DNA from 4 places in the Cohnella sp. genome. Region 1 is predicted to be linked to each of the others. Evidence: riboswitches for the same ligand, from Rfam matches in the RefSeq annotation. Region 1 holds a riboswitch; each other region holds the start of a gene.
The links. Region 1 has a riboswitch for cyclic di-AMP ahead of ACESLM_RS03980 (C40 family peptidase). Riboswitches for the same ligand answer to the same signal wherever they lie in the genome.

Region 2: another riboswitch for cyclic di-AMP. It lies ahead of ACESLM_RS19925 (TrkH family potassium uptake protein); the one in region 1 lies ahead of ACESLM_RS03980 (C40 family peptidase).
Region 3: another riboswitch for cyclic di-AMP. It lies ahead of ACESLM_RS01765 (HAD family hydrolase); the one in region 1 lies ahead of ACESLM_RS03980 (C40 family peptidase).
Region 4: another riboswitch for cyclic di-AMP. It lies ahead of ACESLM_RS17925 (KamA family radical SAM protein); the one in region 1 lies ahead of ACESLM_RS03980 (C40 family peptidase).

Annotation. Positions count from the first base shown of each region.
Region 1 covers NZ_JBEPYQ010000008.1:11,224-19,246, forward strand. Annotated here, with positions in the region: gene ACESLM_RS03970 (M1 family metallopeptidase) at 1-1,702, shown strand, start outside; gene ACESLM_RS03975 (hypothetical protein) at 1,717-2,532, shown strand; cyclic di-AMP (ydaO/yuaA leader) riboswitch at 2,749-2,888, shown strand; gene ACESLM_RS03980 (C40 family peptidase) at 2,893-3,387, shown strand; gene ACESLM_RS03985 (hypothetical protein) at 3,450-3,905, opposite strand; gene spoIIP (stage II sporulation protein P) at 4,169-5,362, shown strand; gene ACESLM_RS03995 (alpha-L-fucosidase) at 5,655-7,094, opposite strand; gene ACESLM_RS04000 (glycoside hydrolase family 35 protein) at 7,209-8,023, opposite strand, start outside.
Region 2 covers NZ_JBEPYQ010000065.1:9,712-17,734, reverse strand. Annotated here, with positions in the region: gene sdhA (succinate dehydrogenase flavoprotein subunit) at 1-293, opposite strand, end outside; gene ACESLM_RS19945 (succinate dehydrogenase cytochrome b558 subunit) at 311-982, opposite strand; gene ACESLM_RS19940 (LysR substrate-binding domain-containing protein) at 1,164-2,081, shown strand; gene ACESLM_RS19935 (polysaccharide deacetylase family protein) at 2,092-2,871, opposite strand; gene ACESLM_RS19930 (potassium channel family protein) at 2,929-3,597, opposite strand; gene ACESLM_RS19925 (TrkH family potassium uptake protein) at 3,611-4,954, opposite strand; cyclic di-AMP (ydaO/yuaA leader) riboswitch at 5,068-5,248, opposite strand; gene ACESLM_RS19920 (hypothetical protein) at 5,500-7,209, shown strand; gene ACESLM_RS19915 (phosphatase PAP2 family protein) at 7,145-7,894, opposite strand; gene ACESLM_RS19910 (YkoP family protein) at 7,907-8,023, opposite strand, start outside.
Region 3 covers NZ_JBEPYQ010000003.1:86,867-94,889, reverse strand. Annotated here, with positions in the region: gene melA (alpha-glucosidase/alpha-galactosidase) at 1-331, opposite strand, end outside; gene ACESLM_RS01775 (AraC family transcriptional regulator) at 480-1,376, shown strand; gene ACESLM_RS01770 (hypothetical protein) at 1,387-1,671, opposite strand; cyclic di-AMP (ydaO/yuaA leader) riboswitch at 1,854-1,995, shown strand; gene ACESLM_RS01765 (HAD family hydrolase) at 2,121-2,783, shown strand; gene ACESLM_RS01760 (mannitol-1-phosphate 5-dehydrogenase) at 3,290-4,465, shown strand; gene ACESLM_RS01755 (BlaI/MecI/CopY family transcriptional regulator) at 4,583-4,957, shown strand; gene ACESLM_RS01750 (M56 family metallopeptidase) at 4,960-6,498, shown strand; gene ACESLM_RS01745 (DMT family transporter) at 6,518-7,459, opposite strand; gene ACESLM_RS01740 (Gfo/Idh/MocA family protein) at 7,577-8,023, opposite strand, start outside.
Region 4 covers NZ_JBEPYQ010000055.1:2,120-10,142, reverse strand. Annotated here, with positions in the region: gene ACESLM_RS17930 (outer membrane protein assembly factor BamB family protein) at 1-760, opposite strand, end outside; gene ACESLM_RS17925 (KamA family radical SAM protein) at 1,002-2,186, opposite strand; cyclic di-AMP (ydaO/yuaA leader) riboswitch at 2,368-2,506, opposite strand; gene ACESLM_RS17920 (AI-2E family transporter) at 2,614-3,837, shown strand; gene ACESLM_RS17915 (ABC transporter ATP-binding protein) at 4,160-5,878, opposite strand; gene ACESLM_RS17910 (hypothetical protein) at 5,881-6,243, opposite strand; gene ACESLM_RS17905 (antibiotic biosynthesis monooxygenase) at 6,401-6,727, opposite strand; gene ACESLM_RS17900 (MFS transporter) at 6,749-7,921, opposite strand; partial or broken gene ACESLM_RS17895 (ATP-binding protein) at 8,001-8,023, opposite strand, start outside.

The DNA of each region.
Region 1 (8,023 bases):
CGTTACCTGGAAAAATCCCGGGCGCAAAGCGGTCTCCGAGATGTACCTTCATCTATATCCGAACGCTTTCGCGCCCGGCAGTACGTTCCTCCGCGAATCGGGAGGTAAGCTCAGGGGAGACAAAATGAAAGAAGGCGGCTACGGCGGGATGGAGCTTACCTCTCTGACCACTGAGGAAGGGGAAACGCTTCTGCCCAGAGTCCATTACGTGCAGCCGGACGACGGCAACCGCAACGACCGCACGCTGGCGGCTTTCCGGCTACCCGAACCGGTCAATCCTGGGGAATCCGTCACCTTGCGCATGAAGTTCAACGTTCTGCTGCCCGAAATCTTCGCTCGCATGGGCAAATCCGGCAACTTCGTCATGGCCGGCCAATGGTTTCCCAAAATTCCCGTCTACGAGACGTCCGGAATGAGGGGGCGCGCCTCCGAGGGCTGGAATCTGCACCAATACCACGGAGATTCCGAATTTTATTCGGACTTCGGCATCTACAGCGTTCGCATCGAGGTTCCGGACGGTTATAAAGTAGCGGCTACCGGCTTCCTTACGAAAACCCCGGCCGTCTCCGGCGGGCGCAAGAGCTTCCAGTTCTATGCCGACGACGTGCACGATTTCGCCTGGTCGGCTTCTCCGGACTTCGTGTACGTGGAGGATTCGTTCTCTTCGCCCGGAATTCCCGGAGTTCGGATCAAGCTCTATTTGGACCCGCTCCATCAGCACTTGAAAGACCGCTACATGCACGCTGCCAAGTCCGCGTTAGCCAAGCTGGGACAGTGGTACGGAGAATATCCCTATTCCACTCTCTCCGTCGTCGTCCCTCCGGCAAGCGGCAACGGTGCCGGCGGCATGGAATATCCGACGCTCGTCACCGGAGCGTCGGCCCGGGACGACAATCCCGGCTATGAGCTGGAACGAACGCTCGTCCACGAGATCGCCCACCAATACTGGTACGGGCTCGTCGCTTCCAACGAATTCGAAGAAGCCTGGTTGGACGAAGGCTTTACGTCCTACACCGAAGATAAGCTGATGGCCAGCATTTACGGCGTACTGCCCAATCTGCCGATCGAGGCCAGCTATATGACCCATCCCGAGCCGCTGAGCCTCTCCTCCTGGAAGTTCAGCTCCTCGGACGGATACGCCGAGAACGTCTACCTGCGGGGCAAGCTCGTGCTCTTCGCGCTGGAGAAGCAAGTCGGGGACAAAACGATGAGCAAGATCATGCGAACCTATTTTCAGAAGTACAAGTTCAAGCATCCTTCTTTCTCGGACTTCCAGAAAGTCGTGGAGACGGTGACGAAGGAGAAATGGACCGACTTCTTCCGGGCTTACGTGCAGCGCGGCGAAATGGCGGATTTCTCGGTGGAAACGATTCAGACGAGAAAGACGGACACCGGCTACGAGAGCATCGTCTTGCTTCGGCGCAACGGGGGCAGCCCGGAAGCGGTATCGGTATGGCTGCAGTTCCAGGACGGCCAGTCGGTACGCAAGCGCTGGGACGGCGTTCAGCCCCACGTTCAGCTCAAGCTGGAGTCGGCCTCCCCGCTGCTCTACGCGACGATCGATCCCGGCAACCATATCGTGCTCGACAATCGCAAGTACAACAATTATCTCAAAGCCGAAGTACCGCCCGAACAGCGCTCCCGGTATGCAACCGGAATAACCCAGATTATAGAAGGTCTGTTCGGATCATTGGCCTGGTGAGGTGAGGGAAGAAAATGCGCGAAAGACTAAAAATGGGATGGGACATGACCGTCAGGCATAAATATGTATTGGTTCTCCTGTTCCTGTACCGTCTGCTGTGGGGATTTTTCCTGTACCGGTTCGTCGATTCGGTCGTAACGCCCGTACTCGCGCGTTATCCCGACGAACATCCGAATTCCGACGCCGCCCATCTGTTCCTGATCGAGGCCCAGTTCCGCCTGCTGAAAACCGATCTCGTCGACGACGTGCTCTGGGTGCTCGGCGGACTGCTTCTCCTGAGGATGGTGCTAACCCCCCTGATCAATGCCGGACTGTTTTACTCCTTCCGCCACTCCGCCGAGGAGGAAGGAACGCGGGTATTGTCCGGGGTGCGACGGGCATGGAAGCCGGTCACCCTGCTCTACTGGATGGAGAACGCGCTCCTCCTGCTTCCCGCCGCATGGCTGCTGCCGATGGCCAAGGACCGCTTTTTCTCCGAGCCTTCGCTGACGAATTGGCTCCTCGACCTGCTCCCTTACGCGGCCTCATGGCTGCTGTACGGACTCGCCGTACATCTGGTCTGCCAATTCATGCAGTTCGGAGCGGCTGCGCGGGAAGGTATCGTCAGAAGTTTGGGGTTGGCGTTTCGCCGGGCCTTCCCCCTGCTGGGCATTACGCTCGTCATGCTCGGCATCGGACTTGCGGTGTCCGCCGCAGCCTGGGCAATCTCCTTGCTCTGGTCGGGTTTCCTCGCCGTGACGCTGCATCAAGCTTTTCACTTCGTGCGCTCCCTGCTGAAGCTGTGGACTTCCGCATCCCAGTTTCACGTATGGCGAGACGCGAAATCGTAGGCTTATCACGTCCCGACAATCGACAATATTCTTCCCGGGACATTCCCCGGTTGCGCCGCTTGCCGGCCGCAGCCGGGGTTTGGCGTTATTATCGGCGGGATACATTCGGGACGAAAGGAGGGGTATCCGAGCCTAATGGCCGTCCCTAGATTAAGGAATTCTAATATAGAAGATGCAGGAAATTCGTCAGGATAACCGAATATATAAAGCTAAAGAAATCATAAAATGCCGAGTTCCCGTGAATCGGGGAACGGGGGAACCATCTTTTCGGGTGAGTTGGCTTTGCTTCAAAGAAGCCATAGGGGACCTTCTACCGAACCCTTAAGCTAACCTCGTAGGCATTGGAAGGAGTCGCCGGTTTTGCGTAAAGTTTCAGTCTTCTTGTTTGGCCTTGCTTTGCTCTTGGCATTCCAGGTCGGCAGCGTATTCGCGGATTCGAAGCTCGACAAAGCGATCGCTCCGCTGATCGGATCGGATTACAAGTACGGCGGAACGACACCGAAGGGATTTGACTGCTCCGGCTTTACCGGATACGTGTTCAATGAACTCGGAATCGACCTGCCCCGCTCTTCGCGGGACATGTACAGCTGGGAGAAGAGCAAGAAGATCTCCGACGACGATTTGCGCGCTGGGGACCTCGTATTCTTCAATACGAGCGGCAGCGGCGTCTCTCACGTCGGAATCTACATCGGCAAGAACAAGTTCGCCCACGCCGCTTCCAAGGGCGTGACGATTACCTCCCTCGACGACAATTATTACGCCAAGCGTTATCTTGGAGCTCGCCGAATTCTCAGCGACGAGACCTACGAGAAAATCGCAACGGAGATCGAAGCCGAGGAAGTCGCTAAGCAATAATTCTTTTATATGACAAAGGCCCGCCTATAGCGGGCCTTTGTTCCTTTAAGTAGTGCCTTAGACTACTGGACAGAACTTTTTTTCTTCTGCAGGCTCGTCACCTCTTCGGGGGTCAGCTCCGTCGCTTTCGCGATCATGCCTACATCCAAGCCCATTTTCAGCAAATTGCGGGCAACCTTGATTTTGGCCTTTTTTTCGCCTTTCTTCATCGCTTCCGGAATATACGTTTTGAACATTCGGCGTACCTCCTCTTCCGTTTGTTTATATTCACCGTAATGTCGGTATAAGTAGTTCAGGATGTTCCCCAGCACCTGCAAGATCCGGTCCATGTCGCCGATTGGCAGCAGCCGCTGCTGATGCAGGTCCCGGATGACGTCCAGCGTCTCCCCGATCGTCTCCTTCAGGCGCGCAAACTCCTGCGCAAACAGCTGCCGCTTCTCATCGTCCGTGCGCGTGCTTGCTGCGATCATTTGATCGAGCTTCAGCTTCTCCTTCTTGCGCCGATCCGTTACCTTCATTATACACCACATCCCCTCTCCGACGACTTCCGCACACGCGAAAAAAAGCACGCCCCGAGCGCCTTCTGGCGCTTATCGGAGTGTGCTTCACTCGCCGTTTATCCTTTGCATTCATTATGCCAAACATACGTTCTTGTGCATAGCACCTTTATTCGACATCGCTCGCGAACTTCTCATGATAATTTTCCGACATACAGCAGGCTTTTACTTCAACCCTGTCGAAAAATGTATAAACGAATTTTCGAACAGGGAGAGAGGATGCTTTGTTTCTTCGTAAAATCGCAACCCGTGCAGCCGCAGTCGTCCTGCTACTATTCGTCTCTTTCGTTTCCGCTTCCGAGGCTTACGGAGAATCCCCGCCGGCCGCCCCTGCCATCGGGACTGAGCCGGCCAACGAACCGGTCAGCCAGAATTCATCCGTCGCGACGCCCGGAAGTGTCGTCAAAATCGTGGATGTCACCAATCTGCGGAGCGGACCGGGGTTGGATTATGAGATTGTAGGCAAAGCCGTGCCTGGAGTTACGCTGCCGATCGTCAATACGGAAGGAGATTGGTACGTCGTGCCGCTTCCGAGCGGGGATCGCGCTTACGTCGCCAGTTGGGTGGTCGAGACCGAAAATCCTCTTCGCTACGTCGTTTTCGTGGACACGACCAATTTGCGCAGCGGACCGGGACTGGACTACGACATCGTAGGCAAGGCCGCCCCGGGAGATACTTTGCCGATCGCCGCGGTCGAGGGAGATTGGTATCTCGTTTCGCTTGCAGACGGAAATCGGGCCTACGTAGCTAATTGGGTCGTCAAGACGAATCTCGATGAAGGCGACGTGCCGAAAGTATACATCTACCACACCCATAACCGGGAATCTTGGAAAAACGTCGCGCGCAACGCCAAAGGCTCCTCCGTCGACGATCCCGAAATCAACATTACCCTGGTAGGCGGACATTTGGGAGAAATGCTGAACAAGTCGGGAATCCGTTCTTTGGTGGAAACCACGGATTTTGCCGAGAGACTGAGAGTTCAGAAGCTGGGCTTCTCGCAATCCTACGCGGAATCTCGCAAAGCCATTTCCAAAGCCAAGAAGGCTAATCCTTCACTGGCCTATTTCTTCGATATTCACAGAGACGCGGACGTTCCGCGCAAAAATACGACGATCGCAATCAAAGGCAAAAACTACGCACGCATCCTGTTCGTTATCGGCACTGCCCATCCGAACCACGCCGCCAACCAGAAGCTGGCCGAAGAGCTGAACAAGCGGCTGAACAAGAAATATCCCGGCCTGTCCCGCGGCGTCATCTCCAAGAGCGCCCACCAGGGCAACGGGGAATACAACCAATCTCTCTCTCCGGGCAGTCTGCTGCTCGAAATCGGGGGCGCCAACAATACGTTGGAGGAAAGCCGTCTCGCTGCGGAGGCGTTTGCCGATGTTTTCTCGGCTTATTACAAGTCTCTCAAGTAGAAAAACTACCATAGGACGGCGAAGGCGCTTGCCTCGTCTGAGTGCCAATGTTCGATTTCTTAGAACAACGCCCTCCATTTGACCGTCATTTGGGTGGCGTTGCACGATTTCTTAGAACAACGCCCTCCGTTTGACCGTCATTGGGGTGGCGTTGCACGATTTCTTAGAACAACTCGCTTTGCATGTACGCAAACTGGTCAATCGTCGCAAAAAAACGGCGCTGGCAGCGGAATCACCCGTTGCAGCGCCGTTTCTGTTGGCCACGTTTGATCGTTTGCGGGACAGTTTCCCTTTACTGCTCAACCGCCAAGCTCCGATACACGCCAACGCTGGTCAAAGTCGGGCTCCAGCGAGACTCCTCGATCGTCAGGCGCAAGCGGCTGGCGGTCGTCTCGGCGATGCGGCAAATTTTCTTGTAACCGACGACGGTACCCTCGTACAGAGGCCGCCACTCCCCGTCCCCGGACGACGCTTCCAGCCGGAAACGCTCGATGCGCTGGCCTTCGCGTATGTTCTCCGCGAGCACGACGCGGTCGAACGCCAGCCCGCTTCCGAGTTCGATCACGAACTCGGCTTGCTCCGCGCCTTCCGGAGCTTGCCAGAACGTCGAACGGTCGCCGTCGGTCAAGCGCTCCGCTCCGTGCGCCGCATCTTTCCCAGCCGATCCCTGGACGGAAGCTCCGGCAGCCAAGTCGGCGCCGTAAGTCCGTCCGATCCGCTCGCCCAGTTCCTTCATCCGCGCGACGTCGTTCTCGTGAAGGAGTCCCCTTCTGTCCGGCGGCAAGTTGAGCAGGAAAGTGGAATTGCCTCCGACGGTCCGCTCGTACAGCTCCATCAGTTCGTCCGCCGTCTTCACGCGGTCGTCTTCCGCGGCATGGTAGAACCAGCCAGGACGGATCGACGTGTTCGTCTCCGCCGGATACCAGACCGCTTCGCTCGCTCCCGCAAGCACGGCGCGGCTGCCCAAGTCCTCATCCTCCGAGCCGACGCGCTTGGCGAACTCGCCGTCGTCTGCCTGCTGCGAATTGGCCTGGATCTTCTCGTTATCCCGCATCGTCGCGGGAACGACGCTCCATTCCGACTTCCGCGTATGTCCCGCCTCATTGCCGCACCACCGCACGTCCGGTCCGCAGACGGAGATGACGGAGTTCGGCTGAAGCTCGCGAATCAAGCCGTAATACGCATCCCAATCGTACACCTGCCGCTTGCCGTTCGCCCCTTCGCCGCACGCTCCGTCGAACCAGACGCAGAACAGCTCGCCGTAACCGGTCAGCAGTTCACGAAGCTGGTTCAAGAAGAAGGCGTTATACGCCGGCGAATCCCCGTAGCTCGGCTCATGGCGATCCCATGGCGACAAGTAGACGCCGAATTTCAAGCCGGCTTCCCGGCAGGCGTCGGATACTTCGCGCACGAGATCCCCTTGGCCGCCGCGCCACGGACTGCTTTTCACCGAATGCTCCGTATAAGCGCTGGGCCATAAGCAAAACCCGTCGTGATGCTTGCAGGTGAGAATCAGTCCCTTCATCCCCGCTGCCTGACAAGCCGCCACCCACTGCCTCGCATCCAGCTCGGACGGATTAAATATGGAGGGGCTCTCGTCGCCATGCCCCCATTCCATATCCGTAAACGTGTTCACCGTAAAATGAATAAACGCGTAGAATTCCAGCTCCTGCCACGCCAACTGCCGCGGCGAAGGAGCGATGCGCGCGGCTTCCTGTATCGACACTCCCATTCCGTTGATCCTCCGTTCCCCGTTTCACCGCTCCATTGTCCTTTCGGTCCCTGTCCGCGTCTCCGCGGCCTCGCTGACCGCCGCTGCCCGAGCTAGCGGGCGGCTCTTTGCGCTTTAGCCCAGATCCGCCCGATCCGTCAGAAGGACAACCGGATCCTCCGTACCGTGAAGCTCGAACACAATCAGTTCATTCTCGCCCTCGCGCAGCAGCGGCGCGGGAACGTACAGCGTGCGCGTCGGGCCGACCTCCCAGTACCGGCCGAGATTAAAGCCGTTCAGGAAAGCGATGCCCTTCGTCCAGCCGTCGAGGCGCACGAACGTATCCGCCTTCTCCTCCACGTTAAACGTGCCGCGATAGAACGTCGGAAGCGATTCTGCCGTACCCGACGCGTCGGATTCCTCCGCCGAACCGCCGGCAGCCTGCTGTCCGCCGATTCCTTCAAACTCCAACGCCTCCAGCGAATCCAGCGGAAGCGGACGGATCGTCCAATCGTACAGAAACTGGTTGCCCACCCGTATGCCTTCCGTTATCCCCTTCGGATCGCGCATCAGAGGGCCGTAGTTGACGCGTCCCATGTTTTCCACGAGAATGTCCAGACGCAGCCCTTCCGCCGGCACCTCAAGCGGAATCTCGACCGGATTCCACCGCTCCGTCGTGCCGATAGATTTGCCGTCCGCGAAGACGAGCGCCCGGTCGCGCACTTCCTGCAGCACCAGGTTCATGCCGCTTCTCGGTCCGGTCACCGTTGTCGAATACAGAATGAAGCCGTAAGCCTGTCCGACCTTCTCCATCGGCTCCGGGCTCGTGCGCTGCACCGGCGTAGACAGACGATTCAATTGTCCGAACAGATCCGCCTTCTCCTCCAGCCGGACTTCCCCGTACGCCCGTTTCGGAATCGGCGCGGGCAGCTTCGCCTCCGGCAGCTCCG
Region 2 (8,023 bases), on a different contig from region 1:
CGGTCCATCAGGTGAATGATGCCCGGCGCCGCTTCGCACATCGCTTTGACCGGAGGCTGGTTCGCCAGGAAGTCGCCGCCGTAGACCGTATCGTCGAAGTGCTCCCAAGGGGAGTCTCCTTCACCCTTCGTATTTACAGCTCCGTTGATGCCGCCTTGGGCGCAGACGGAGTGAGATCTTTTAACCGGAACAAGCGAGAACAGATCGACGCGAACGCCGGCTTCCGCCGCTTTGATTGTCGCCATCAGACCGGCAAGACCGCCTCCGACGACAATGACTTTTTGAGTTGCCATGTGTAGTTACTCCTCCCTTAACCTACCGATACCGCGCTTAGCGCCGCAGACGCCGCCGTAGCGAACTCGTCGCTGCGGAAAGCGAAAATGGACAGCAAGAACATAACCGCCAGGATAACGAAGATGCCCATGCAGATTCTGGAAGAAATCTTCTGCGCGCGAGGGCCGATCGTGATTCCCCAGCTGACGAGGAATGCCCAAAGTCCGTTCGCGAAGTGGAACGTCGCGGCCAGAACGCCGACGACGTAAGCCGCCACGGCCCACGGATTGCTGAAAATGTTGTTCATGTGCTGGCCCAATTCCTCATGGGAGACATTGCCCAGAGCAAGCTGAATCCGGGTATCGTAGAAATGCCACGCGACGAATATAAAGGTGATGACCCCCGTAATTCTTTGCCAGGCGAACGCCCAGTTGCGCCCGTAGCTAAATCGGCCCGTGTTGAGATCCGACTGGTAAGCGATGTACAGACCGTACACCCCGTGGAACAAAATCGGCAGCCAGATGATGAACAGCTCCATGAAGAAAATAAGCGGAAGGCTGTTCAACAGATGGATAGCGTCCGAAAATCCTTCCTGCCCCCCCTCGAAGGCCGAGTAGTTCGTCAGCGCATGCTCGGCGATGAACAAGCCGAGCGGGATCACGCCAAGCAGCGAATGAAGCTTGCGCGGTAAATAAGAATTACCTTTCATGTCTAAGTTTGTTCTCCTTTCGCATCCGTGCTTCGACATCGGATGACGATGCTTGTTGCACGGTTGGCATTCGTCACCATTTTGTCACCGCTTTTAAGGTTACTCTATTTTCGCTTATAATGGAACTGCTTATTTAATATTATAACTTATAACTATTCTGCATATGAGATGAGGGACTTCCATGCTTGAAGATATGCGGCTGTTCGCGACAATCGTGGAGCAGACCAGCTTAAACAAAGCGGCGGAAAGATTAAACCTGTCCCAGCCTGCCTTATCCCGACGCCTTGCCCGGCTCGAAGCAGAGCTGGAAGTCGACCTGTTCCGCAGAGTCGGCAAAAGACTGGAGCTGACCGCGGCCGGTCAGGTGACCTACGAGTTCGCGCTGGAGCTCAGACGCTTTCACGGCAGCTACTTGCAAAAGCTGAACGCTTACAAATCGTCCGAAGCCCACATCGCCACGATCGGGGCCAGCCTGACGACGCTGCAGACGACGCTGCCCGATCTCGTGAGGACGATGACCGAGAAGCACCCTCACCTGGAGATTAAGGCCGTAACCGGCAAATCGCACGAAATCGCGGAGCTGGTCAAGGAGCGCAAAGTCGACTTCGGCATCGTCGCCTCTTCCGTCATCGACGATCCCGCCATTACCAGTGTACCCTTATTTGACGACCACCTTATCTTAGTGCTTCCGAGAAACCACATTATATTAGAAAGAACGCACATCGAAATGGCGGATCTCCAGAACTTGCCGATGATCCTGTTCTCCCCTGGCACGTGGTACCGTACGCTGACCGACGAGTTATTGAAAAAATACAACCTGAAGCCCGACGTCCGAATGGAAATCGACTCGTTCGAAGCCATCATTCGGCTGCTGTCCGCTTGCCGCGCCGGCTCGCTGCTTCCCCGATCCTATCTTCGGGAGCAGGTGCTGCTCGACAACGATCTATACCTTCCGCGAATCAAAGAGCTTGAAGAGACGAAAAGAACGACATTTCTCATTCACGGAGACCCTGCCTGGATCGCTCCATCGACGCGTTTCCTGATCGAGGAGACGACCGCATATTTTAATCGGGAAGCCGCGCGTTACAAAGAATCGTAAAGGGGCGGCTTCACCGCCCCCGCTTCTCCGGCAAGCCCAGCAGCTCCGTCAACGCGACCGGCTCGTAATCGTGCTCGCGCAGCCAGTCGATGATTCTCGGAAGCGCTTCGACCGTGCCGGACAAACTCTGCCCTTCTCCACCGCCGGCATGCATCAGAACGACGGAACCCGGTCGAACCGCCCGGGTCACGTTCCGGAATATCTGGTTCGCGCTTAGCTGCCTCCAGTCCGACGAATCGACGTCCCAATTGACGACCGTATAACCCCGCTTTTTCGCCCAGTCCAGCTGCCTCGGCACGATTTCCCCGTACGGGGGACGGACGAGCCTCGGTCTGAACCCGACCGCCGCGGCAATCGCCGTTTCCGCCCTCATGATCTGTTCCTGCACCCTCGCAAGCGACATCTTCGAAAAGTCGGGGTGGCTGTAGGAGTGATTCCCGATATCGTGGCCTTCCCGATGAATGCGTCTGACCTGGTCGGGATATTTGCGCGCTCGCGTGCCGACAACGAAAAAGCTGGCACGAACCCCTTTGCGCTTCAAGATGTCCAGCACTCGCGGCGTAAAGCGAGGATCGGGCACGTCGTCGAACGTCAGAGCCACCTTACGGGACTCGCGCGAAGCGGACAGCACAAATACGCCTTCGTATTTGCGCTCCCATTCGGTCCAGTGGATGCCTGAAGGCTTCGACTGCCCTGCGCTGGCCGAGGCTGCAGAACCGCCCCGCAACGCTAAAAAGGTGACGACGCTTGCCAGCACCATCACCGCTACTCCCAGGCGTTTCATCTTCATCGCCGAACCCTCCCATCCCGCTCATTCTATTTCTAGCCTGAGCGAACGGGATGGTTTTCATTCACCGGAATCGAACGACTCCTGGCACTGTCCGATCTGATCGTTCGTGCCGATCAGCACCATGACGTCCTCCATGGACAATACGTCTTTGGCGGCCGGAGCGATGATCATGCCTTGGGGTTTGTGAATCGCCACGATGCTGCAGCCGAATTTGCCGCGCAAATCGACGTCCTCCAGAGATTTGCCGGACCAGCACCGGGGTACCGCCAGCTCCGCGATCGTATACTTCTTGGACAATTCGATGTAATCGAGCAGGTTGGGCGAGACGAGTTGGTGCGCGACGCGAACACCCATGTCCCGCTCCGGGTAGATGATCCGGTCGACGCCCATCCTTTCCAGCACACGACCGTGCAGATCCGATACCGCCTTGGCTACGACCTTCTTCACTCCGAGCTCCTTCAGCAGAATCGTCGCCAGAATGCTCGCCTGGATATCGTCGCCGATCGCGACGACGCCGCAGTCGAAATTCCGCGCCCCGACGGAACGCAGCACCTCCTCGTCCGTCGCGTCCGCCATGATCGCGTGGGTCAGCACCCCCGACAACTCCTGCACCTTTTCCTCGTCCCGGTCCACACCGAGCACCTCGTACCCCAAACTGATCAATTCCCGGCCGAGGCTGGAGCCGAACCGGCCCAACCCGATAATAACGAATTGATTAAATTTCATGTTTCTCCGTCCTCTACCCGATGATGATTTTACCTTCCGCGTAACGGTAAAGCGATCGTCCCTGCTTAGGCCCCAATGCGTAAGTCAACGTAAGCGGCCCTAGACGACCGATAAACATCAGAACAATAATCGTCAGCTTGCCCGCCAAGCTCAAGTCCGCGGTCAATCCCATCGATAATCCGACGGTGCCGAATGCCGACGTCGCTTCGAACAGAATTTTCAGGAAGCTGGCATCCTCGGTCGTCGCGAGCAGCATCGTTCCCGCCAGCACGATCCCGATACAGAACAGCGTAACGGTAATCGCTTTGTACACCCGCTCCTGGGCGAGCCGCAGCCGAAACAGCACGACGTCCTCCTTGCCTCGCATCATCGCCAGCACCGCGCCGACCAGCACGGCGAACGTCGTCGTCTTGATCCCTCCGCCCGTCGAACCCGGGGAAGCTCCGATAAACATCAGAATGACAATGAAAAATTGCGTCGCTTGGCGCAGTTCGGCAATTTCCACGGTAGAGACGCCTCCCGAGCGGGTCGTCACGGACTGGAACAGCGCGGACAGCGCTTTATGCGAAAAATGCTCATCGCCGATCGAGCGGGGATTCGTGAACTCGAAGATCAAGATGATCAGCGCCCCAACGCCGATCAACGTCGCGGAAACGCTTAGCACAACTTTTGTATGAAGCGAAAACTTCCGTTTATTCCGATAATCGAATAGATCGGCCAGCACGATAAAGCCGAATCCCCCAAGAACGATCAGAGCCATCGAGACGGCGTTCATATAATAATCCTCGGAGTATCGAATGAGGCTGCTGCCGTCCCCGGACAGATCGAAGCCCGCATTGTTGAAGATGGAGATTGCATGAAACGCGCCGTGGTATATCGCTTCTCCGAGCGGCATATCAAGCGCGAAACGGATCGTATACAGCACCGCTCCGGCCAGCTCCAGCGCCAGCGCGTAGAAGATGACTTTGCGCACGAGCCGGACGAGTCCTTCGATGCTGCCCTGATTCAGCGATTCCTGCAAAACCAGCCGTTCCTTGAGCGAAATCCGCCTCCGCAAAATCAGTGCGAACAGCGTGGCCATCGTCATGAAGCCGATGCCGCCGATCTGGATCAGCAGCAAAATGACCCAATGGCCGAACGTGGAGAAGTGAGAGCCCGTATCGAACAGCACGAGACCGGTCACGCATGTCGCCGAAGTCGCGGTGAACAAGGCGTCCACGAAAGAGAGCGGCTCCCGGTTCTCGGACGCGACGGGAAGCATAAGCAGCACGGCCCCCGTCAATATAATGAAAGAAAATCCGAGCAGCAATATTCTCGGAGGAGAAGCATACAACCATCGCACCGCTTTTTTTAACAATTAATCCACCTCTGCTGCACCCGTCGCTTTTTTACGCAAATAAGCAAAAACGCCATAGGCTCCCTCTAGACGCAAAAAAAAGCACTGGAACCCCAGTGCCTTCACTGCACGCGATTCCTGTTCGTATAGCGCCTACGAGGTTAGCTGTCGGGTTCGGGCTCGAACAGGCTGCCCTATCCTCCGCGTCGGTCGCGGTCGGAATTCACCCCGGGATGTTCGAATACAATAGTTCTTGTACACGTCGTCCGTTGGTTCCCCCGTTTTCTGCATGCAGAAATTCGGCCGTTCTATCGGATAAAAGACGTACCACCGCATTATAGTCTTTACCCCGCGGAGGAACAACGTCAAAAAGGGGGCAATCCGGCTCGTTTAGGCATTTTTTCGCACAATTATCCGAAGGATTAGCCATCGGACAGTCATTATCGCTTCGTTTGCTTTCATTTTCGCCGAAAATACGAGATACTAAATGAAAAAATCGGCAGCCGTCAAGAGCGAAGCCACTGTATACGTTTACTTGAATTTCTGCAGGCGAGGAGAGAAACCGAATGATCGAAAATCGACCGCTTCCGCTGGACAAACGCTGGGTTTGGACGGCCGCGATCGGACTGGCATTGTTTTTATTGATCCAAGTGTTCCCCATTACAGGGCAATTGTTTTCCATGCACACCGCCCCCGTGCTCACAAGGGCCGAAGCGGAGCAGCGGGCGATCCAATGGGCCGCCGACAAATTCAACATCCAAGCCTCCGACGTAAAAAAGACGACGGTCACGCATATGACGGACGGCAAAACGAACGGCTACTTATCCAAACATGCGTTGACAGACTCGTACAATAAGCAGTGGGCCGCGGCAACCCCCACCGACGTCTACGTCGTTGAATTGTACGCGGACGGGGTGCCCGGGGCGCTAACCGTCTCGCTCCATATGGAGTCGGGCAGCCTCGTCGCTTGGCGGCACTTGGGCGCGGATTCCGACTCTGCTATCGGCGAAGCCTTATCCTCGTCGGAGGAGCCGACGGCCGAACAAGCCGCCAGCGTGCTGCAGTACGCTTCCTGGTTCGGAGTTCGCACGAGCGATTGGGAATGGGCGGGCGGAACGACCGACGGAGGAGCTTTCGAATACATCTCCCGGCAAGCGGCGATCGGGGAAGCCGAGCTTAAGCTTCAAGTCACCGCTCCGGCGCCATTCCGCCTGACGAGTTCGTCTTTCCCGAGCTGGCAAGGGGGAGCGGTCGATTACCGGGTGGATCTGCCTGAGGCGTTCACAGAATACATGGAAGGGCAAGAACGCTGGGCGACGAGATTGTCGGTATTCGGCTTCATTTTGCCCCAAGTGCTGCTGTTCATCCTGGCGATCGTCTATACGGGGACTCATGGCGGGCATACTTCCTACCGGAGGGGCATTTTCCTCGCTTCCGTCTTTTTCGCGCTGTACGCGGGCCTGACCTATAACATGATTCCGGGTCTGCGGGCAGGTACTTGGGAATCGGGAGTCAGCATAGGGGATACCGTTAATCTTACGGTCAGCCTTGTCACTTACGCGGCGATGGCGCTGCTCACTTATTTCTCGGCCGTCGGCGGAGACGGCTTATGGAAATCGATGGGCCATTCGCTCTGGCCGAGATGGCGGGAATCGGGTTACGGGGAAGCGGTGCTGAAGAGCATGAAGGAAGGCTACTTCCTCGCCTTTATTTTGCTGGGGGCTCAATCCGTCATCCTGCTCGTGCTGGAAAAGAGCTTGGGCGCTTTCGCTTCTTCGGACGCCACGCAGTCGATGTACAATATGAGCATTCCTCTGCTTCTGCCGCTGCTGGCTTGGTGCGCTGGCATATCGGAGGAGCTGCAAAGCCGGCTGTTCGGCATCGGGGTATTCCGCAGCTGGTTCGTCGGCCTCGCGCGCAAGCTGAAAGGCGGCGAGCCTTCGGCCCGAACGGTCGTCGTCCTGACGACGATCGCCATCGTGCCGCCCGGACTGTTCTGGGCGCTCGGCCATGTCGGTTACGCGGTCTATCCGGTTTACACGCGCGTCATCGAACTCGTGCTGCTGTCGTTCCTGTTCGGTTGGTTCATGCTGCGTTTCGGCTTGATGGCCGTCATTTTCGCGCATGTAACGCTCGATGCGATTCTGATGGGCATGCAGATGATGTTCGACGGCTTGCCGGGCGATTTCGCCGGAGGCGTCTTCAGCCTCCTCACCCCGGCTCTCGTCGGCATCGTGATCTGGCGGCTTCATCGAGCGCTTCGTCCTCGGACCTGAAGCTGAGCTGTCTGATACTCTGTTTATACTTATCCGACAGCTCTCTTCTTCGTTCGAACCGCCTGATGAGCTTGCCGGCCAGCCAGAAGACGAGCTTGGCGGCAAGCAGCCCGGCCATAACGTCCGCGATGACATGCTGCTTGATAAACACCGTGGAAACGATAATGCTGACGGCCACGACCGCGATCGGGATTTTCGCCGCCGTTCTTAATCGGCGAGCGCCGTAAATCATAAGAGCGCTCGTCAGCACGTGTACGCTCGGAAAGCAGTTGTAGGGCTGGTCGTTGGCATAAATAAAAGAGACGATACCGTGGAAAAAACCTTCCGTCCCGATCTCGGGGCGGGGAACGGTCGTCTGAAACACCAGGAAAACGAGATTCGACAGCAGCAAGCCGAGGCAAAACGCCAGCAGCAGCCGGAAATATTCCCTCCTGTCTTTGCGAAGAACAAGAACGAATACGACGAACAGGAACGGGTACCACAGCGAGTAAGGCAGCGCGAATGCCGGCACGAACGGAATACTCCCGTCGACTTCGGTTACAAGCGACCTCGCGTTGCCCGCCGCCCGGTTCTGCAGGACGTACAGCAGATTAATAGCCGGAATGAGCAGCAGCCACAGCAAGGGCCGCCAAGCCGCCCCTTGCTTGACGGCCTGGGCTCGCGATTCGATCGGAGTTGCGTTCAACTTGCTCACTCCTTATCCAGAGGCTAAACTTTCGCAGCCGGACGATCCGCCCCCGTGCTGCCGGAGCTCCGGCTTAGGCCCGAACTTGCGGGCGAGATTGCCGCGTGTGCAGACGAGCATCACCGGGGT
Region 3 (8,023 bases), on a different contig from region 1:
TGTCGGCGATCGTCTGGCGCAGTCCGTATTTTTTCGGAACCTCGAAATCCGTGATCGTACAAGGGTCGTAACCGCCTACCTGAATCGCATTAACGACGTATTTCGCTCCGCGAAGCGCCTCTTTGCGGTCGCTGTAGGACTTAATGACGCAGCTGCTTCCGGATGTCTTTTTGATGTTATTGAGAATGTTTTCGGAATCCTTCAGACGAACCGGATCGATGTCGAACAGAGCGATCTCGAAGCCTTGCAGCGCAGGCGTGTGCATAACGTCCCCGAGCACGTTTTTGGCGAAAACCGTACTTCCCGCGCCGATAAAAGTAATTTTGGACAAGTTCATAACCTCCGGCTGATTAAAATGATTGGCTACTCTCAATGTAAAGCAAGCGCACTCATAAGAGTATGGAGGCATCGCGCATTTATATGGACATTTGTCGTTTGTTTGCTATAGTGGGAGAAAAGGAAACAGGCAGGTGGACGCGATGAATCCGGATCACGACGAGTACGTCCTCGGCATGAACCCCTCCCCCTCCGGCGGCGAGTTGGCCGTTCTCTTCAGCGGGGAAGGCCAGCCGGTCCCACTGCACAAAATGGGACCCGCCGTTCACGACTACTATTTGATCCACACCGTTCTGTCCGGGCACGGGGATTTTACAATCGGCGGAATCGGATACCGCTGCGGCGCGGGGGACTCTTTCGCCATCTTTCCGGGGGAGCTGTTCTCGTACCAGGCCGACGAGCACGCGCCTTGGCGGTACGCCTGGTTCGCCTTCAACGGCCCCGGCGCGGCCGCGGCCATGGACGCAATCGGCGTTACTCCCGAATCCCCCGTCGTCTCCGGCAGCCTGAATCCGCATCTCCGCAACGCCTATGAGCAGCTCCGCCGCTGCTTCGAGGCTTCGCTCGGCGCGGAACTGTCCAACCTGGAAGCCGAAGGCTGGCTTCGCCTCCTGCTGCACCAGCTCGGTGCCGCCCGCGCCAAGAAGCGGTTCTCTGTCTCCGCAGGCGGCGCAGCGACGACGGATTCGGATCACGTCGTGAAGCAGGCTTTGCAGTATTTGACGCTGCAATATGCCCAACCAATCTCCGTCTCGGGCATGTCGGCAATGCTCGGCTACCATCGCACCCACCTGTGCAAGCTGTTCAAACAGTCGACCGGCATGTCGCCGATGCAGTATCTGCTGCAGATGCGCATGCAGCGGGCCGAGCTGCTGCTTGCCTCGGACATGACGATCGAGCAGGTCGCTTCGTCCGTCGGTTACGGCGATGCGCTTTATTTCTCCAAGAAGTTCCGCTTGTGGAGCGGCCTCTCTCCTTCGGAATACCGCAGGGTGCTTCGTAAGGTTCCGGTCGGAGCGGGCGAGGAGAGGAGGGGTTAGCTCAATGTTGTCAGCGTACTATGCTCGGCTTGGACAGCACCGAGGCACTTTTTTGGCCTTGGCCGCGCGGCTTGGACAGCACCGAGGCACTTTTTTGGCCTTGGCCGCGCGGCTTGGACAGCGCCGAGGCACTTTTTTGGCCTTGGCCGCGCGGCTTGGGCAGCGCCGAGGCACTTTTTTGGCCTTGGCCGCGCGGCTTGGACAGCGCCGAGGCACTTTTTTGGCCTTGGCCGCGCGGCTTGGACAGCGCCGAGGCACTTTTTTGGCCTTGGCCTCGCAGTCTCGGTCCCGTCAAGGCTCAACCTATTCGCCAGGACCGGGGGCGACAAATTTTAACCTGACAACATTGCCCTCCTCCCCCCGGGGTTAGCTCGTTCAAACCATTAACGCGGCATATTAATGTAATATAAAGTTACATTAAACCCCTTATTCAAATATAATGTAATATAACTTGACATTAAATTGACTTTGAGTTACAGTTATAACACGCTTAGTTTTCGGCGCTCGTCGTCGAAAAGCGGGGGAACCACTTTTGGGGCGAATCGTTCGCATATGAACGTAGGGAGACCATCTTCCCGAGTCCGTCAGCTAACCTCGTCTGCGGAAGATGGGTCTATATTTTGCTTCTTCAGTTTCTTTCGGAAGCCGGGCCCTGAGAAAGGGGCCCTTTTTGCCGTTTTCTCTTTCCGGATGGACCATCCGGAACATTCTATCGGGCGCGGAAAGCGCGAAAGGAGACTGTTCATGATCAAAGCCATTATTTTCGACTTCGACGGAACAATCATCGATACGGAGACCGCCTGGTACCGGGCGTTCCGCGAAGCGTACCGCTCCCACGGCGTCGAGCTGACGCTGGAGCAATATTCGCAATGCATCGGCACGAGCTTGCACGCTTTTAATCCCTATGAATATCTCATGACCGACCTTGGCCTGCCGATCGACAAGGCGGCTTTCCGCCGGTCCGTTCACGACAAGCACGCCGAACTAATGGAGCAGGAAACGGTGCGTCCGGGAGTTCTCGGCTATCTGGAGTCGGCCAGAGCGCTCGGAATTAAAATCGGCCTCGCTTCGAGCTCCTCCGAGCATTGGGTTCGCACTCATCTGGATCGCCTGAAGCTGACCGACTATTTCGAGTGCATTCGCACTTCCGATCACGTTAGCAAAGTGAAGCCCAATCCCGAGCTGTACTTGCAAGCGATGAGCATCCTCGGTGTTCGCGGCGAAGAGACGATCTCGGTGGAAGATTCCCCCAACGGAGCCAAAGCTGCGATCGCCGCAGGAACGGTGTGCGTCGTCGTTCCGAATGTGCTGACCGAAACGCTGGGCTTCCCGAAATCTCCTTACCGGGCCAGCTCGCTTGCGGAGCTGGACTTCCGCCATCTAGCCGGCCGTTCGGAAGCGTCTTGAGATCGACGACGCCAGTCGGGGGTGTGGCATGCGCGAGGGTTCGAGCCCGCTATCGCTAAGTCGAGGCTTGATACCGCGCGGGGGTGAGGCTTGCTGCTTTGAGGCACTTTTTTGGCCTTCGTCGCGTTGCGCGGAGTTGAGGTTCGCTGCTTCAGGGCATTCTTTTGGCCTTCGTCGCGACTCGCGGGGTTGAGGTTCGCTGATCCGAGGCACTTTTTTTGGCCTCGTCGCGTTGCGCGGGATTGAAGCTCGCTGCCTCAGGTCGCTGTATTTGCCCTCGTCGCGCTGCACGAGGTTGAGGTTCGCTGCGGTCGCGCCGCACGGGGCTGAAAACTGCAACGAACACGAAGCAGCACCACCATCGCCCCTTCTGCGCCATTAATTTTCTGATTAATCAGAAAATTAATGGCGATAGCTCCCAACGAAAATCCAAGCGGTCTTTTCTAACGAACGATCGAGCATACACGGAAGAGCAACATTCATCACGCGAAGAGGAGGAACGGATTATGAAAGCCGTACAGTTCGGAGCAGGAAATATCGGAAGAGGATTTATCGGACTGATGCTGTCCCGTTCGGGCTATGAAGTGTGCTTCGCCGCCCGCAACGCCGGCCAGGTCAAAGCCCTGCAGCTAAAGGAGCAGTACACCGTCACCTACGCCGGAGAGCCGGAGCGCAGCACTCTTGTAAGCGACGTGACCGCCGTCAGCCTCAAAGACCGGGATGCCGTCATCAGACGGGTCGCGGAAGCGGATGTGATTACGACGGCGGTCGGGGCGTCCGCGCTTCCCGAGATCGCGGAGCCGATTGCCCGGGGAATCGAAGCGCGCCTGGCAGAGAGGCCCCGCCCCTTGCTTGTGATCGCATGCGAGAACGCGATGAACGGAAGCGCCTTGCTGCGCAAATGGATCATGCGCCATCTGGCGCCGGAATGGAAGCCGCTCGCGGACAGCATGCTCGTCTGCCCGAACGCGGCCGTAGACCGCATCGTCCCTCCGCAGCAGCACGCCGACCCGCTCGCCGTCAAAGTCGAGCCCTACTGCGAATGGATTATCGAGCGCGTCCCTTCGCTCGATCTCTTCCCCGTCATCGAAGGCGCCCAATACGTCGACTCGCTCGAGCCGTACGTCGAGAGAAAGCTGTTTACCGTCAATACAGGGCATTCCGTCGCCGCTTATTACGGATACCGGCAAGGCTACCGGACAATCCAGGAATCGATGCGCGACCCGGAGCTGCGGCGAAGCGTCGAGCGGACGCTGGAGGAGACGTCCCGGCTGCTCGTCTCCAAACACGGCTTCAGCCAGGCTGAACACAGCCAATACGTACGCGGCACGCTGCGCAGATTCGAGAACGCCGCCATCGTCGACAAGATCGCCCGCGTCGGACGTTCTCCGCTTCGCAAGCTTTCCAGCAACGAAAGGCTGGTGCGTCCGGCGCTGCAAGCCTTCGACAACGGTATTCCGGTTCCGCATCTCGCATCCGCCATGGCCTCTGCGCTGCTGTACGACGATGACGGGGATCTCGAGGCGGTCATTCTGCAAACTTCCATTCGCCAGAGAGGCGTCGGACACGTCATCCGCAAGCATATGGGAATCCCCGAAGATCACGCCCTCCACCAGGATATCCTACTCCGCTACCATCGCTTCAAAGCGGCATCCCCGGCCCGCTCCGCCCCTACGCCGTAAATTTTCCGACGCGGACAGCTTGACACAAATCGATTACAACTGTAATCTACCCTTGTAGACTACAGTTGTAATCTTTGGCGTATTCATCGCCGGCGATGAACGAACGGAGGAACCGACATGCCCGAATCCCCACCCATTTCGGACGCGGAATGGGATATTATGCGAATCGCATGGCAAACGTCGCCATTAACGGCCGCCGACATCATTTCCCGCTTAAGCGGGACGAAATCGTGGAAGCCGAAGACGGTGAAGACGCTCATCGGCAGACTTGTTCAGAAGGGAGCTCTCGGCTTCCGCAAGGACGGGCGGGAGTACGCTTACTTCCCGCTCGTCAACGAAGAGGAATGCGTTCGCGAAGCAAGCCGCTCCTTCCTCGACCGAATTTACGGAGGCGCGCTTAAACCGATGATGGTGCACTTCCTGGAATCCGGCAAGCTCTCTCCCGACGATATCAAGGAGTTGAAAGACCTGCTCCGGGAAAAGGAGAAATGACGATGGAGCTTGCGATCCGAATATTCGGGCAAGCGCTCGTCGGCTCGGCGGAAGCCGCCGTCCTCGCGCTGTTGCTCGCGGCGGCGCTGCGACTGTGGCGCAGGACGCTGTCCCCAGGCTGGAAGTACGCCCTGTGGTTCCTGCTGCTCGCGAAGCTGCTGATCCCGCTGCTGCCCGGAGACGTAGGAAACCAACTGAGATGGCTGCCCGTGCCCGATACGCTGGAAACGCGCTTGCCGGTCTTCGACGCGATTCAATCTCGCGCCGAAAACCTCTCGGCCGCCGCAGCAGCGGAAGCTTCAGAGGGGACAAGCGGCGTAGCCGTATTCGAAGGAGAAGAGGCAGCTTCACAACCCGCGAGCTCCAATAGGGCTCCGGACAACCTTCTTCTTCGAATCGCTGCGGCCGTGTGGCTATCCGGCATCGCTCTGGCGCTGCTGTTTCCGCTCGCCGGACATCTTGCCATGTCCCGGGCGCTACGGCGAGAGCCCGGCCTGACCGTCCCCCGCGAGCTGGAAAAAATGTTCGCGCGAATCCGCGCGGACAGCGGCATCCGCCCCGGCGTTCAGCTTCGCTTGACCCGTCTCGTGTCCGGACCGGCACTGTTCGGCATTTTCTCCCCGGTCGTGCTGATTCCGCGGGATTTGGCCGGACGTCTGGCCGAAGCCGAATGGGAATGCATCTTCAGACATGAGCTGGCCCATTACCGGAGAAAGGATATTTGGGTCAACTTGCTGGCGTATTCGCTCGTCTCCGCGCATTGGTTTAATCCGCTGGCGTGGTACGGGCTGAGGAGAATGCGCATCGATCAGGAAAGCGCCTGCGACGCGAACGTGCTGAATGCCATTGCCTCCAAGGAAACCTATGCGTCCTGCATGATCAAGCTGCTGGAAATCGGAGCCGCGCGGAAAGTCGCGTTATCGGGAGTCGGTTTCTTCGGAAGCAAAAAACTGATCGCAAGGAGAATCGTGATGATCCGAGACTACAAACCAGCTCGAAAGAAAGCCTTATATACCGGGGCCGCCGTCTTCATTCTGGCCGGAGCTTTACTGCTGCCGTCCGCTCTCGCGGCGGACAAGGGCGAGCCGCAGCCCGCTCAAGCCGTTGAAACGAACCACGATAGCGCAAAGGAAATTCAATTGCGGCTCACGATGCCGGAAGACGCGAAAATCAGCTCGCGCTACGGCTACCGCATCCATCCGACCACATCCGAAAAATCGCTGCACGACGGCATCGATATCGCCGGCAAAGCCGGATCGGATATTTTCGCGGCCGGCGCGGGCACAGTCGTGCAGTCCGAATACGACTCTGCCAAAGGCTTGACGGTGAAGATCGAGCACGGCGAAGCGTGGGTCACCGAATACCGGCACCTGGACAAGCTCGCGGTCGAAGCCGGAGACGAAGTGAAGTCCGGCGATTTGATCGGACAGATGGGCAGCACCGGGGAATCCACCGGTCCCCATCTACATTACTCGACGCTTAAAGAAGGAGAATACGTCGATCCCTTATCCGTAACCGTAATCGGAACCGAAGCGAAATGACAAAGAAGGAGTTGCCCCGTCAAGGGACAACTCCTTCTCTCGTTTCCATGCGGGTCAGAACGGGGGCGGGTTCGCGCCTCTTCTCCATGCTGATCCAGACGAGCCCCGCCGCCATGCAGACGGCTCCGACGATCTGCCAGCCCGAGATCGACTCGTCGAAGAAGAGCAGCCCGGCAATGACGGCCGCCGCGGGCACGACGTAGCGGAAGAAGTTGGCGCGAGCCGCGCCGATCTTGAACATGCTGGCGTTCCAGACAACGAACGCGACGACCGTGCAGACGATCACGTTATAAGCGATCGCCGCGTAATGTCCCGCTCCCAGACCGCTCCAATCCACCTTGCCCCAGCCGCCCAGCGTAAACGGGATCATGAACAAGCTGCCGAACAGAATAAACCAGGCGCTTACGCGCAAGGAAGAGTAACGCTTCATCAGCGACATGCAGCTCAAGTTAAACAGCGCGCCGACCACGCTGACTCCGAACGCAAGCAAATTGCCGATCATATGGTCGGAAGACAAGTCGAAGCCTTCCTTGCCGCCCAGAATGATGAAGGTAACGCCGACGATCGCGGCCGCCCCTCCGACCGCCAAACGTCGGGTAAAGCTCTCCTTCACGAACAAAGGCGCGAACAAGGCGGCGAAGATCGGCCACGGAGCCACGTTCAGCAAGGACGCGTTCGCCAGCGTCGTGTATTTGATCGAATACATAACCGCGATCTCCAAGCCGGTCACCCCGACCAGCCCGATCCCCGCAAGCTGAAGCACGGCTTTCCACGGCAGGCCGATGCTGCCTTCCTTCCATTTCAACAGCAGAAAAAAACACGGAACGGCCAATCCGAACCGCAAAAAGGCAAAAAGCGCCGGATCGAACGTCTCCATCGCGCTCCGTGAAACGCCGAAATTCGCTCCCCATATCACGGATACCGCAACGAGCCCGGCATAATACTTCCATTTCCTGTCCATCTGGTGATGTCTCGTCTCCGTTCTCACGCCAAGGCGACATGATGCGCAAGCGAGGCGGCCGAATTCGCCGCCTCTCTCATTCCGCATCGATTGTACCACATCCGCGGCCCGAACGGATCAGTCCAATTCGAAATCGGCCAATCCGAGCGACAGCGGAGCCGGAGTATCGCACGAGCTCTTCATGATGTAGTGCGCGCCTTGCTCGGACGCGTCGTGGAACCCGTGCATCGCCTCCAGCACGTGGAAGGCCAGCTCGCCGCTCGCGCGGTGCTTGCGTCCCGACTGGATCGCGCGGGCCATATCCGCGGCGCCTACGCCCCGCGCGTTCACGGCTTTGCCGTGCGTAAGCGGGATGTCCGACCATTCCTTCGAGCCCGCGCGCCAGATGCTGACCGTACCCCCGAAATCGTTCGGGTCCGGCACGAGCAGCGTACCGCCGCTTCCGTAAACCTCGATGCGCGGCAGCGTGGAGCCGCCCTTCGTATCGAAGCTCGTCAGCAGCGTGCCGATCGGCCCCGAAGCGAAGTCCATAATGCCGGCGACATGCGTCGGCACTTCGACCTG
Region 4 (8,023 bases), on a different contig from region 1:
ACAGCGTCTTCCGCTGCGGATCGAACGACGTATTGAGCTTCACGCGGTAAAACAATCCGTTCTCCCCGCCCACGGTCAGCGTATCGTCCAACCGGTTGAACAAAGCCGAACCGTCGAACGCGCCCCATCTCCGGTAAGCAAACGAATCGATGCCGTTTACGCGGAGCAGCCTTGTCTGATCGATCAGGCTGTACAGGTTGAATCCGATCGTTCCGTTCTCGGGAATGCCCTCTCCCACGTACAACAGCGGATAACCTCTCGCATCGACGGACACGCTGCCTTTGATCGGATTGCCGACTTTGATCGGGTTTCTCGTCTCCTCGCCCGTCTCCAGCTCCAGGAAATAGACGTAACCGTCCAAGGAAGCGTAGATCACTTCCGTAAAATCCGGCTTGGAGCGAAACTTCGCCTTTACGTTCATCGCCTGCAGCACTTCCGGCTTCCATCTGACGATCGCCGGCTGTCCCGTCCAACCCGCGCCGCCGCCCCATGAGCTGCTTTTCGTCTTTTTCTCCCAGACGACCTTGGGCCGGTACGTCCGCATCTCCGCGGTGCCGTAGGACGGAGCGTTCCTTGCTCCCCCGCCGCGAAACCCGAGCACTCCCTCGATCTCCGTGTACGCTTCGGGAAAAGGTTGGGAGCCTGCCTGCTTGCCGCTCCATTGCCCGGAGCGAACGCCCGCCGCGTCCGCGATTCCTTGCGCCGCGAGCAGGATGATCAGCATGAATACGACCGTTTTGCTCCCCTTCGACACGCCCATCCATTCCTCCATATATTGGAATGAATAGATTTTACCTTCCTGCGGGCAAGAAGCATGTCAAACGGTCGACGGGAAACCGCGGAACCTTTGTCGCTTTGGGTTGCATTCGAGCGGAACGCGCGAAAAAAAACCGGCCCGCAAGCTGCCGGGGAGCGACCGTTGTCGTCGCCCGGCTTGCGGGTCGGCCCTTCGCAGGGCGGATCTGTTCAGAACGGCCCGAAGGCTCGCTTCGGCGCGTCCGTCAGCTCGGAACCTCCGCTCTTCTCTCCCGCTTGCGCGGGACGTCCGGGAGCTCGTTCACGGATACGACTTCCTTCGTCCGCTTCGCCGGCTTCTTCCAATAGCGCTCGCTTCCCGGAAGATCGTCGAACCAAGAGGCGTCGTCGGGGCAATCCAGCATCATGAACTTGCCGTAATTGCCGTCTCGGGACTGGTGGTACTTCAGGTAGGCTTTGCCGTTCTCGATCGCCAAAATTTCGATTTTCCCGGACGTATGGCTCATCGACAGGCGCACCCTTTTCCCCAGACCGGAAGTGCGCGCCTTCGCCTTCTCCACGATGTCGTACACCCGGGCCAGCGGCAGCACGAAATCGTTGTTGCCCGCCACCGGACGATTGATGAAGAAATAGTAGGGCGTCACGCCCGCCCAGCTCAGCCGGTCGAGCAGCTCGCCAAGCACCTCGGGATCGTCGTTGATGCCTCTGAGCACCGGAGTCTGGTTGACCACGATCGCGCCGGCGTCGTGCAGCGCCTGGAAGCCGCGCACCGCTTCGGGCGTAATCTCGCGCGGATGGTTGATATGGGCCATGACGTAGATTCGCTTGTTCGCGTCGGAAAACTCGCGAATCGTCTCCAGCAGCTCCTCGTCCTCGTAGATCCGCATCGGGTTGAAGACGGGAATTTTCGAACCGAGCCGGATAATCTTCACATGCTCGATTTCGCGCAATCTATGCAAAATGGCGCGCAGTTTAGGCGTGGCGAGAATGAGACTGTCGCCTCCGGTCAGCAGGACGTTGCTGATCTCGGGATGGTTCGCGATGTATTGCAAGCCCGGTTCGATGTCCGAGGTCGCCTCCTTGACGTCGTTGCGGAACAACCGCTTGCGAAAGCAATATCGGCAGTAAGCCCCGCACACCTCGGAGACGATCAGCAGCGCGGTCGACGAATACTTGTGCTGGCAGCCTTTGACGACGTAGTTCGTATCCTCGTCCGAAGCGTCCCAGCGTCCGTACTCCTCCAGCTCTCCCTCGTTCGGGATGACCAGCTTGCGAATCGGATCGTGCGGATCGTCCCAATCGATCAGATTCAAATAATACTCGTTCACCCGAAACACGAATTTCTCGGTGATTTTCTTCAGCTTCTCACGTTGTTCCTCGGGGATGCGAGAGATTTTTCCGATATCGGTGATATACTTTGGTTGCGGCATTCGGCCTTCCTCCTCCAGGTATATTCAGTCGAATTCGAGAACGAATCCGTTCCAAGCCCCGCTATACCCCCTTTCGTCTCAAGACAAAAATAAACCCCGTCCGCGGCAGACCATCTCCTGCTGCGTACAAGGGCCGAAAAAGACAGAAAAAGACCCTTAGCGGGTCAAAAGAATGAGCAACTTATGACCCATCCAGTGCAAACGAGGTTAGCTGACGGGCTCGGGATAGATGGTTCCCTACATTCTCGCTGAATGATTCGCCCCAAAAACTTGGTTCCCCCGCTTTCCGGAAGTTTCCGGAAACTAAGCTTAAATTCACTATAATTTAATCCCTCCACCCTGTCAACCTTTGATAGCGCCCGGGTTTCGACGATTTGTACGACGGGATTCGCGTCGGTTACAATGGAAGAAAGAAGGAGGAACATTCATGCACAGCGCTCGCAAACTATCGGACGGAATTAAAGGGCTGATCGACCGGAAGTTCGTTCTGTTTCTGTTCGTCATTCTGCTCATCGGCCTGAACATCTTCATTCTGGAGAAAATCTCGTACATCTTCCATCCGTTTATCGTCGTTCTGGAGACCGTATTTCTGCCGTTCCTGCTGACCGGAGTCGCCTATTATTTGCTCAATCCGATCGTCGACTTCCTGGAACACCGGAAAGTTAAACGCGTATACTCCATCTTCGGACTTTATCTCGTTATTCTGACCGTGCTTACGCTCATCATCATGAAGGTCGTTCCCTTGCTCAGCGAGCAAATCGCCAGTCTGATCTCGCAGTTCCCTACATACACGCACAATGCGCAGCAGAAATTCGAGGAACTGATCGGCAACGAGTACTTCAACGAGCTACAGAGCATGCTCGGCATCGACACGGCCAGGCTGGCCGACGAGTTCTCCTCGCGCGTATCGACGATTCTGAGCAACGCCTGGTCCGGAATCGGCGGAGTGGTAGGCAAAATCACCGAGACGGTACTGGCGATCATTACGGTGCCGTTCGTCCTGTTCTACCTGCTCAAGGACCGCAAGAAGCTTGTCCCGTTCGTGCTCGGCTTCGTGCCGACCCGCCTGAGAGGCCGATCCTTCGGCGTCATGCTGGAGATGAACCACCAGATCAGTTCGTACATCCGCGGACAAATCATCGTCAGCGCCTGCATCGGCGTGCTTCTCTATATCGGTTATCTCATTATCGGCCTCGACTACTCCCTCGTGCTTGCGGTCATCGCCGCCTGTACGAGCATCGTGCCCTATCTCGGGCCTGCGATCGCGATTACGCCGGCGCTCATCGTCGCCATGATGACCTCCCCGATCATGCTGATCAAAATGATCGTCATCTGGACGATCGTGCAGCTGATCGAAGGCAAGTTCATCTCGCCGCAAATTATGGGCAAGACGATGCGCGTCCATCCGATCACGATCATCTTCGTCATAATCGCGGCCGGCAACCTGTTCGGCATGATCGGCATCATTCTCGCCGTTCCGGGCTACGCGATTCTGAAGGTCATCTCGACCCATCTGTTCCGCTGGTTCAAGGGGCGCACGGGGCTGTACGATGCGGCTTCTCCCGCTCCTGATCCCGATCTTGCGACGCCTGCCGAACTTGCCCAGCCTGCCGCTCCAGCCTCGCGAGGACCGACCGATTCGGCGGAATAACCGCTTCGGAGCCGCTCGTAGCCAATACTGGCATTCAGGCTTCTCTTATAAGCGATTTCGTTTTTAAGGGGCTGTCCCATAAGCCAATCAAGTTGCTGTGAAAGCTAATCGATGATAAAGGTGCAAGGGGTATGTACCTCCTTCCGATGCTATACGCTTCTGAAACCTGAATGGGTAAACCCGTGATAAGGTGGTTTCAGGAGCGTATGAGGCATTCTCCAGGAGGTACATACCCCTACTTTGTCTATCGATCATCTCAAGCAACTCTGCTTATGGAACAGCCCCTTGCCTTATCGCTTATTTAGACGATATCGCAATCGACTCAAGCATGCTGATACTGAGCCTGATGAAGCCGGCTGTAGATGCCGCCGGACGCGATCAGGTCCTGATGGCTGCCCTGCTCGGCGATGCCGTTCTCATCGACGACGATGATGCGGTCGGCGTTCTTGATCGTCGCCAGCCGGTGCGCGATGACGAGCGTCGTGCGGCCGACGGACAGCTCGGACAGCGACTGCTGGATCGCGGCTTCGGTCTCGGTGTCGAGCGCCGACGTCGCTTCGTCGAGGATGAGGATCGGCGGGTTCTTCAGGAACATCCGCGCGATCGCCATCCGCTGCTTCTGGCCGCCGGACAGCTTGACGCCGCGCTCGCCGATGATCGTGTTCATTCCTTCCGGAAGCTGCTTGATCATGTCCTCAAGCGAGGCCCGTCTGGCCGCCTCCCAGATCTGCTCGTCGGTCGCCTTCAGATCGCCGTAAGCGATATTCTCGCGGATCGAGCCTGAGAACAGGAAGACGTCCTGCTGCACGATGCCGATGTTGCGGCGCAGCGACTTCAGCGTCAGATTGCGGATGTCCATGCCGTCGACGGTAATGCTTCCCCCCGTGACGTCGTAGAATCGCGGCAGCAGGCTGCAGATCGTCGTCTTGCCGGCGCCCGAAGGTCCGACGAATGCAATCGTCTCCCCCGCGCGGATGGACAGGTCGACTCCCTTGAACACGTCCCGCCCTTCCTCGTAGCCGAACGACACGTTCTCGAAGCGGATGTCGCCGCGCAGCGTATCGACCTCTACCGCGTCCTTGCCATCCACGATGTCCGGCTCCGTGTCGATGACCTCGACGTAGCGCTTAAAGCCGGCAATTCCTTTCGGATAACTCTCGATCACGGCATTGATCTTCTCGATCGGCCGGAAGAAAATGTTAGACAGCAACAGAAACGCCATAAATTCCCCAAGCTCGATCCGGCCGTCGATGAAAAACCAAGCTCCGCACACCATGACGAATATCGTGATGAGGCGCATCAGCATGTACGTCACCGAGAAGCTCTTCGCCATCGTCTTGTAGGCGAGCAGCTTCGTCTCGCGGAAATTGCGGTTGTCGACGGAGAACAGCTTCTTCTCGTGCTCCTCGTTGGCGAACGACTGCACGACGCGAATGCCGCCAACGTTCTCCTCGATCCGGGCGTTAAAGCTGCCGACGTTGCCGAACAGCCGCTGGTACGTGCTCGTCATCTTGCCTCCGAACACGATAATCAGCCAAGCCATGATCGGAATGATGATGAACGTAAGCAGCGCCAGCTCCAGGTTGATGTAGGCCATCAGCGTGAAGGAGCCCGCCAGCGTCATGACCGCGATGAAAATGTCCTCGGGACCGTGATGGGCGATCTCCCCGATGTCGTTCAGATCGTTCGTCACCCGGCCGACGAGATGCCCGGTCTTGTGGTTGTCGAAAAACCGGAACGACAGCTTCTGGATATGATCGAACATTTTCCGGCGCATGTCGGTCTCGATGTTGATGCCCAGCATGTGCCCCCAATAGGTGACGATGTAGTTCAGCACCGTGTTAAGCGCGTAGACTCCGAGCAGACCGATGCTGGCCAGCACGATCATCTGCCAATCGCCGTTCGGCAGCAGATCGTCGATGAAAGCGCTGACCGCCAGCGGAAAGCCCAGCTCGAGCAGCCCCGCGATCACCGCGCAAGTAAAATCGAGAATGAATAAACCTTTATAAGGACGGTAATACGAGAAAAACCTGCGAAGCATCGTTAATTGTTCCCCTCTCCTTCGTCAGCCGGACGTTGCGGCGCCGGCTCCTCTCCGACCTCCTGAAGATCGAACAGATGGACGTACTCTTCGATAACCTGATCCAACGCTTTCAGCTCTCCCGACAGCACCGGCCGAATGGCCTCGAACTCCGGCTGCGCGAGCTGTCTGGCCAGCGTCGCGCGCTTGACTCTCAACTGCTCCAGAAACATCAGAACGCGGCCTCTTCTGAACGTCTGCGCGCCCCGGGCCTCGCGCCCGCCCTGAAAGCCCCGCGAACCGCGATGCCCATGTCCGTGCCCGTGAGACTCCCCTCGGTGCCCGCGGCCGCGGTCGCCGCCCTCTTCGCGATGTCCCATTCTCATCGGCAATTCCTCCTTCGTATACAAATGTATACAGTTCGTTGTGTATACAAATGTATACGAAAACAAAGTCGGCGTCAACTTATTTTAAAGGGCATGCCCTTCCCGCCGTTGCGCTCGCGGGACAAGCATGCCCTTCGTCTCTCGGGTCCGTTCGGGACTATTGTCCGAACTTCCCCTTCCTGACTTTGTTCACGTCGTACATGTTGACGGTCGTGCTGATGACGTAGTCGGGAGGAGTTTGTCCGTTGCTATTGCGATGCCCTTGAATGTGTTCGGGGCTCTTCTCCCAGTTTTTCCAGGCTTCCTCGGACTCCCAGCGAATGATGACGACGACTTCGTCGATGTCCTTGCTCCGCTTGTTCGTCATAACGGTAATGTCGATCAGACCTTCCCGTTCATCGAGAACGCCTTCCTGGCTGAATCTCTCGACGACTTTGTCGGCATTCCCCTTCTGCACCGCGATCGTTCTCGTCTGAATAAGCATCGGCTACTCCTCCTTGTAATCCTATTTATTGTACAGCTTGGGCCGCAGCAACACGACGCACTGAATCGCAACGGAGATCAGCACGAGACCGGCGGGAATATAGAAGATGTCTGAGGAGATGCCCGGGACGACAAGCGGCAGCATGTAGCCGACGAGCGACGCGGTCTGCGTGATGAAGACGTACAGACTGGCTCCGAAGCCTGCGCGATGGATGAACATCCGCTGCACGTACCCCATCGCCACTCCGAGCAGAACGGATACGAAGAAGGAATACAGCGGCTGCATCGTAAAATACACCGCCAGCGAATCTGTCTGCGCATACACGATATAGGTGATGAAAGCGCCGATGGCCGCGAACAGAATGAGCCGCTTGCTGCCGTATTTCGCCGCCCAATATCCCGCAGCCGTCATGAACAGCAGCTCGAACACCGCCTGGGCGCTCCACAGATAGGAGGCGTAACGGGGATCTCCGAACTTCCCGCTGACGACTAGCGGCAAGTAAAGCCCGCGGATCGCGTCGGCGCAGGAGAGCAGCAGCAGCGCGATCAGCATGGCCAGGGAATACGGCTCCCCTCCCGCCGCCCGCTTCGCTCCCGGCTCCGTCTCGACCTCGCGATACAGCAACAGCAGCGCGAACAGCGCGGCATAGCCGAGCAGATTGCCCCACAGCACGCCCCGGAAGGACGCGAGCAGATAGACATTCGCCCCGATGAGCAAGCCCGAGAAGAATCCGACGCTGAACGTCGCCCGCAGCCACAGCTGCGAGATCTCCACGATGTCCGGCGCCCAGAGGGTATAATGGTTGCGGGCCATCGCGAACATCTGGCCCATAATCATGCCGGACGGCGCGCTCGCAAGCGCCATGCCGATCAGAGCAGGCGCGAAGCCGTCCGCCCGCATGTATACCAGCAGGCCGCAGGCGCACAAGGCCGCCGCAACCATCGGAATCGCCTTCCGCCTTCTCAACCGGTCGCTGATTAATCCCACTGCCACGGTCAACAGCATGTTCAGCAGCAGCGAGCTGCTGAACACCCAGGTGATCTGCGCCTTCGTCAAGCCGATGCCGTCCTTCATATAGACGGCGTTCATCGGCGCGAGAACCCCGACGCCGATGCCGTACAGGAACATGGCCGCCACAAGCGCCCATGCCCAGCGAATTCGTATAAATCGCCGAAAATCGGATGCAACTCTCACGAATCGATATCTCCCGTCATAAAGTTAAAACGCTCTAACTTTCATCCCGCAGTCCGCCCGAACCGGACGCTGCAGCGGCTCAGGCCGGCGGCAGCGCCGAAC